2 regions of the Trinickia sp. EG282A genome follow, and region 2 is predicted to be linked to the other one. Evidence: predicted binding sites of a transcription regulator. Region 2 holds the regulator's gene; the other holds the start of a gene.
What was found. Region 2 encodes FNR, which switches genes on or off when oxygen is low (the NO sensors DNR and NnrR bind a similar motif). Its sites were predicted from a motif close to TTGATNNNNATCAA; they were not measured.

Region 1: the regulator FNR is predicted to act here: its motif matches at 2,056-2,069, upstream of AB4Y31_RS30405 (OmpW family protein).

Annotation. Positions count from the first base shown of each region.
Region 1 is NZ_JBFRCC010000010.1:61,798-65,296, forward strand. It holds gene hemN (oxygen-independent coproporphyrinogen III oxidase) at 1-957, shown strand, start outside; gene AB4Y31_RS30400 (helix-turn-helix domain-containing protein) at 1,039-1,770, opposite strand; gene AB4Y31_RS30405 (OmpW family protein) at 2,128-2,796, shown strand; gene AB4Y31_RS30410 (TetR/AcrR family transcriptional regulator) at 2,970-3,499, opposite strand, start outside.
Region 2 is NZ_JBFRCC010000001.1:1,633,462-1,636,960, reverse strand. It holds gene phaZ (polyhydroxyalkanoate depolymerase) at 1-787, shown strand, start outside; gene fnr (fumarate/nitrate reduction transcriptional regulator Fnr) at 1,196-2,020, shown strand; gene AB4Y31_RS07500 (zinc-dependent alcohol dehydrogenase family protein) at 2,048-3,037, opposite strand; gene AB4Y31_RS07495 (DUF1488 domain-containing protein) at 3,178-3,456, opposite strand.

The DNA of each region.
Region 1 (3,499 bases), on a different contig from region 2:
CATTTCACGTTGCGGCCCGATGACGTAGGCGAATATTCGATTGAAATCGACCCCCGGGAGGTAAGCGCGAAAACGATCGTCCAGTTGCGCACGCTAGGCTTCAACCGGCTCAGTCTCGGTGTACAGGACTTCGATCCGCTCGTGCAGCACGCGATTAACCGTATCCAACCACTCAAGTTGACTGCCGACGTCATGCGTGCCGCGCGCGCAACAGGATTCCATTCGATTAGCGTGGATCTGATTTACGGGTTGCCGTATCAAACCGCCGAGAGCTTCGCGCGCACGCTCGACATCATGCTCTCGCTCGCACCTGATCGACTTTCCGTATTCGGCTACGCGCACTTACCGCAGCTTTTCACGATGCAGCGTCAGATGGATGCGTCGACTCTGCCATCGCGGCAAGAGAGGCTTGCGCTGCTGCGCCTCGCGGTTGAGAAGTTGACAAGTTCCGGGTATGTGTATGTGGGTATGGATCATTTCGCTTTGCCAACCGACGAGCTCGCGCGTGCGCAGGCGCGGCGCGCGCTGCATCGGAACTTTCAGGGATATAGCACTAACGCGGATTGTGACCTGATCGGCTTAGGCATGTCATCGATCAGTAAGGTCGGCGACGTGTACGCTCAAAACGCCAAGGATCTGGCCAGCTATTCGGCCGCGATCAATACTGGGCGCCTCGCGATCGCACGGGGCATTTGCCTCACAGTCGACGACCGCTTGCGGCGAGACGTCATCGCTCAGTTGATGTGCAACTTCGAACTGTGCTTTGTTGAGTTCGAGGCCACATACGGGATTTGCTTCGCTAATGTATTCGCTCCCGAGCTGGAACGCTTGCGCGAATTCGAGCGGGATGGCCTCATCGCGGTCGACTCGGACCGACTGCAAGTGCTTGCGGCGGGCAGAATGCTGGTGCGCGATATCGCGATGGTATTCGACCACTATGTGAGCATTCAGACGTAAGGTCGACTTTTGCGTATGCTTTGAAAGGCCGTCAGAGCCCCTCCAAGGCGGCGTTTGCGCGGCGTCGTCGAAAGTAACCAACTATTCGGCCCGACTTACATCGAGCAGACCGTCCAGGTCGAGAATCCGAATATTTCTGCCACCGACAGCGATGAGTCCGCGCTTCTCAAAGCGCGACAAGACTCGGCAGACCGTTTCCATCGTTACCCCGAGGAAACTTCCCGCTTCTCCTCGCGTCATGCGCAGCACAAACTGGGTTGGCGAATTGGCACGCTGATGCGATTGCCGCGACGACATGTCCAAAAGGAAAGTCGCGATGCGTTCTTCTACAGTCATTGTGCCGAGCACGACCATGTGACTGCTGTCACGAGCGAGCTCGGCGGAGAAAACGCGGTACAGGTGATCCGATATCGCTTTCACCTGCCGGCCGAGCAGTTCGAGCAGCGCGAATGGCAGAACGCAGACGCAGCTATCTTCGAGTGCAATGGCGTCGCTCATGTGGTAAGCGTGGCAAACGCCGTCAAGTCCTAGCGGTTCACCGGCGAAGAAAAATCCAGTAATCTGTTCTCGGCCATCGGAAAGCAGCATCACCTTCTTGAATGAGCCAGTGCGTATGGCATAGATGTTCGTGAACGGGTCCCCGATTCGGAAGACTGGCGCACCTCTGCGAACTACGTGGCGGGCAGGCGCAAGGCCTTTCGTCGAGCGCATGTCGGCGTGTTCGGCTCTATTGGCCGTGCAACAAGGCCGCATGGCACAGCTTCTGCACGGTTCAGTCAGGCTGATTGTGGGTGTAATTCCAATTGGTACCATAACTGACCCAGTAGCTTGCCTCGACGACGGCGAACAAGACTCTGTCGCAACCGAGATCTCGTTCGGCTCATTGGAAACTGACACAACAACGCCTACGTACGGGCGTCAATTGTCGACGACACCGAGCTTCTCCTTACTGCAGTCGCCTTGCAATGATCAATGGGCGGCTAACCGTCGCATCACAGAAATCGTTGAACGTTCCAATGACGCGTTTGCCGTTCGGCAGGTTTTGTCGATCGGACGCGTGCGACACGCTGTCGCGGGCAACTACATGCGTACGTTTAGTTGATTGCGGTCAACGCTGCTAGCCATATAACCATACAGACTGTGTGGGTATTATAGCAACCGGACACTATCATGCAAAACCAAATTCATGCCATCACGGCAGCGATTTGCCTCACTTCCGCATTTGGACTATCCACGGCCCGTGCTGCCGGCGACGCGGCAACGTTGGCCTCGACCGCAGACAGTTCAGCGGCCGGGATACATGCTGGCGATTGGCTGGTTCGCCTTCGTACAATTAGCATCCAGCCGCAAGTTCACACGAGCAACACGCTGTCCACGCTCGATGTCGGCGTGAACAACTCGCTCGTTCCCGAGCTCGATTTCACCTACATGATTCGCGACAGTATAGGCATCGAGTTGATTCTTGGCACCTCGCGTCACCAAGTGACGTCGAACCTCGGTAACTTGGGTGGCGTCGGCGTGCTGCCTCCGACATTGCTGTTGCAGTATCACTTCAATCATGAGGGACGCATTCGCCCCTATGTCGGTGCGGGTCTTAATTACACGCTCTTCTATAACAACAGTTTGCACGCCGGAGGTCAACCGGTCTCCATAGACAACCACAGCTTCGGTCCAGCATTGCAGGCCGGCGTCGACGTGCAGGTGACAAAGGCGCTTTTCGTCAACGCCGACATTAAGAAGATTTGGATGAAGACCGACGCGTCGCTTGGCGGCACTGCAATCGGCACTCTACATATCGATCCGCTCGTTATCGGGGTGGGCATTGGGATGAAATTTTAGCCGGGGCGGATTCGAGGCGCCGAAAAGGGCAAGGCGAGAGGGCTGAATGTGGCACGGCTGCTGGCTGGCCGGAAGAATGCAGGGAACGCGAGGGCATACGCGCGGAATGTGGATGGGGCGGGTCGCGCGAGATCGCTTACCTCCATGGATAACAGAAGTCGCGCTCAGGCAGGTCAAGCACTCCGACATCCAGCCAGAAAAAAAGCGACGCTATGCTGCACATGGTTGTCGATTTGTGCTCGCAATGTCTTCAGGCCTTCGCCAACGAGCGCGCGCATGAACAACGGGTCGACGACCAAGTCAATGTAGAACCTGGTCGTAGTCTCGATGTGATCGGGCCCGAAGGCCGGGAAGCGACGGACGTCCTTGACGCTAGCTGCGTCGAGTAGGGCTTCCCGCGCTGCCGAAGCGCCGCGCTCGCGCGCGTCACGAGAAAAGTGGGCCAGTTCCGGGACGCGGCGTGCCTCTGCGGCGGCAAGCCTCATGAAGTCGATCACTTCATCCTCGAGCAACCGTTCTAGCATTTCACGTCCGAGGCAGACGAGCCTTGCCTCGAGTGTTGTTCCGGTGGTTGCGTACTTCCCGAAGTGAGCACTGAACCGCGCCGCACCGCGCAAGCCGACAGCTACAAAAAGGGCCTCCTTGGTCTCGAACCGCGCATAGATAGTGGGCTTGCCGGCGTGCGCGAGACGGGCGATCTCGT
Region 2 (3,499 bases):
GCGCTTCATGCGCCGCCTATGCAGCAATGGGCTGCATGTGCTCGCCGTCTGCCAGGGGACGGTGCCGGCCGTCGCCGCCGCGGCCCTCGTCGCGGCTCGCGGCGAGCCCGGGCCGCTTTCGGTCACGCTGATGGGGGGACCGATCGATACGCGACTCAATCCGACCGCCGTCGACCGGCTGGCGGCGACACATAGCATCGACTGGTTCCGCCGCACGGTCATCGATACGGTGCCGGCCTGGTATCGCGGCGGCGGACGGCGCATCTACCCCGGATACCTGCAGCATGCCGCGATCGTCGCCGCGCATCCGCATCGGCAGATGGCGCTCGAAACGCGGTACTGGACGAGCCGCCTCGCCGGCGACGACGCCAGGATAGCCGCGAGCCGGCGCGCCTTCGACGAATACGCGGCGGTGCTCGACATGACCGAAGACTACTTTCTCGATACGCTGCGCATCGTTTTCAAGGAGCAGCGGCTCGCGCGCGGTGCCTGGGACGTCGACGGCCGGCGCGTGCGCGGCAGCGCGCTCGCGGCGTCGGCGCTCTGCACGATCGAGGGAGACCGCGACGACATCACGGGCGCCGGCCAGACCCACGCGGCGCATGCGGTCTGCAGCGCGGTGCCCGACAGGCGGCGCAAACAGCTGACTATTGCCGATTGCGACCACTACGATCTTTTCACCGGTCCGCGCTGGCGCGAAGCGATCCATCCGGCGCTGGCTGCGTTCTGGCGCGAGACCCACGAGCCCCACGAGCCCCACGAGCCACAGCCCGCCGCCATCAGCTGAGGGCCCCAGCGCCCCGCGCCAGCCTTGCGTTGCGTCAGCAAAGTTCTGACAGAAACTGCGCCCCTCCACGCCGAGCGATAGTGCGTGATCGGCGCGCAGCTCGAATTCGTCAGTCTATTACTCTTCGCTAAGCAATTAAAATACACGCCCCGCCAGCCTGCGAACGACCGGAAGAGCACCGCTCGACGGGCGTGCATCGCCGCGCCAAGGGCCGCTCCGCGGTCCGGCTACGCATCGCCGCTCATTTTCCGTCACCGCCGTAGGAGAAGTCTTACAACCCTACGCTAACACTTACCGAAGTTTCATACGCCGCTGATAGGCTCGGCGCCCGCTACCACCGATACTCACATGGAAATTGTTTCGCGGCACCCAGGGCGGGTGCGCACCCAAAAGGCGGAGAACGAAGACATGCTGCTCGAATTGGAACCAGAGGAAGACACTCGCGCGGAGCGGCTGCCCCTGTCTTCGATCGTACCTATGCGTCCGCCGAAGACCACACCGCAGGCCACGCCGAAGAGCACGTCGAATGCCGCGTCGACGAACGCATCGACGAGCGCAGGCTGCTCCAGCTGCTCGATGCTGTCTGGCTGCATGCCGAACAACCTTACGTCGGAAGAACTGCGGCTCTTCGATTCGATCGTGACCGCGACGCGCCTCGTCAAGCGCGGCGAAGCGCTCTACCGCGCGAACGATGAATTCCAGAGCATTTATGCCGTGCGCGCGGGTTCGTTCAAGACGGTCGTCATGCATCGCGACGGTCGCGAGCAGGTGACGGGCTTTCACTTCGCGGGCGAAGTGCTCGGCCTCGACGGCCTTCACAGCCGGCGCCATATCGGCGATACGGTCGCGATCGAAGACAGCAGCGTCTGCATCATTCCCTACGCATTGCTCGAGGCGCTCTGCGCCGAATCGCAACCGCTGCAGCAGCAAGTCCTGCGCATGATGAGCGGCGAGATCGTTCGAGAATCGGCGCTCATGATGCTGCTCGGGACAATGCGCGCGGAGGAGCGCCTCGCGAGCTTCCTGCTCAACCTGTCGAGCCGGATGGAGGCGCGCGGGTATTCGCCGGCCGAATTCCATCTGCGCATGACGCGCGAAGAGATGGGCAACTACCTCGGCATGAAGCTCGAGACGGTGAGCCGCATGTTCTCGAAGTTTCAGCGCGACGGTCTGCTCGAAACGCGCGGCAAGCGGATTCGCATCGTCGATCTCGAAGCGCTCGCGCGCGTTTGACGCGCGCGGGTCGCGGGCGGGGCCGCCTCACCGTTTCATCGTCAGTACCGCCGCTCCCGACAGGCGGCCTTCGCGCAGGTCCGAGAGCGCGCGATTGGCTTCCGTGAACGGATACGGCGTCGTCTCGATCTCGAGCGCCGTCTCTCCCGCGATTTTCATGAACGCGTGACCGTCCTCGCGCGTCAGGTTGGCGACCGATACGATGCGACGCTCGCCCCAGAGAAGGTCGTACGAAAACGCGGGGATCGCGCTCATGTGGATCCCGCCGCAGACGACGACACCCCCCTTGACGACAGCCTCGAGCGCGCGCGGCACGAGCGCCCCGACAGGCGCGAAGATGAGCGCTGCATCGAGCGCAGCGGGCCCCCGTTCGTCGCTGCCGCCGGCCCAATGCGCGCCGAGTCGCCGTGCGAGCCGCTGCGCGACTGTATCGCCGGGACGGGTAAAAGCGTACACGGTGCGGCCCTGGTGGCGGGCGACTTGCGCGACGATGTGCGCCGCGGCGCCGAAACCGTAGATGCCGACGCGTTCGGCGTCACCGGCCATCGCGAGCGTCCGGTAGCCGATGAGCCCCGCGCAAAGCAACGGCGCCGCTGCCACGTCGGTGTAGCGATCGGGCAGCCGGAAGCAATAGCGGCTGTCGGCGACGGTGCGCTCGGCGTAGCCTCCGTCGATCGTATAGCCGGTGAATCCGGGGGCGTCGCAGAGGTTCTCTCGCCCGCGCGCGCAGTATGGGCAGTGCCCGCACGTATGCCCGAGCCACGGCACGCCCACCCGTTCGCCGATCGCGAAGCCGCTTGCCCCCTCGCCCATCGCGGCAACCGTGCCGACGATCTCGTGGCCCGGAATCAGCGGACGCTTGGGATGCGCGAGATCGCCGTCCACCACGTGAAGATCGGTGCGGCAAACTCCGCACGCATGGACGTCGATGAGCAACTGCCCCGCGGCGGGTACCGGATCGGGCAGCTCGCGCTCGGCGAGCAAAGGCGCGCTTCCGTCGAAGACCATCGCACGCATCGCTTTCTTCCTCCATCGCTTTCGGCATCGACGGCGTCGGCATCCGCGCCGGCGACCGGCTCGCTCAAGGTCGGAATCGACGACCGCGCGCGGCGGCAACGACGCGCGGCGAAGCCCGCCGGCTGCCGGCTTGCCGATCGCTATTCGTCGTAAAAGCGAAAAAAGCCGCTATGCAGCAGCACGGGCTTCTTGCCTAACTCCTGGAGCATCTTGCGTGCGGCGTGTTCGATCGCACGCCGATTGACTTCGAAGGCGCGTTGCACGTCGTCTTCACGCAGAGACTCGGCGCCGAAATGGTCCTCGAGCGCTTCCGCCGTGATCGCGCATTGCACGCGCTCGCCGTCGACGAGTGCCGGAAAGGCGAGCACGAGATCGCGGCCGCAGTATTCGGCCGGCTCCTGCGGAAAGGAGATTTGCATGTTGCCACCTCGCTGTGCCGTTCAGTCTTCCATCCAGCATAGT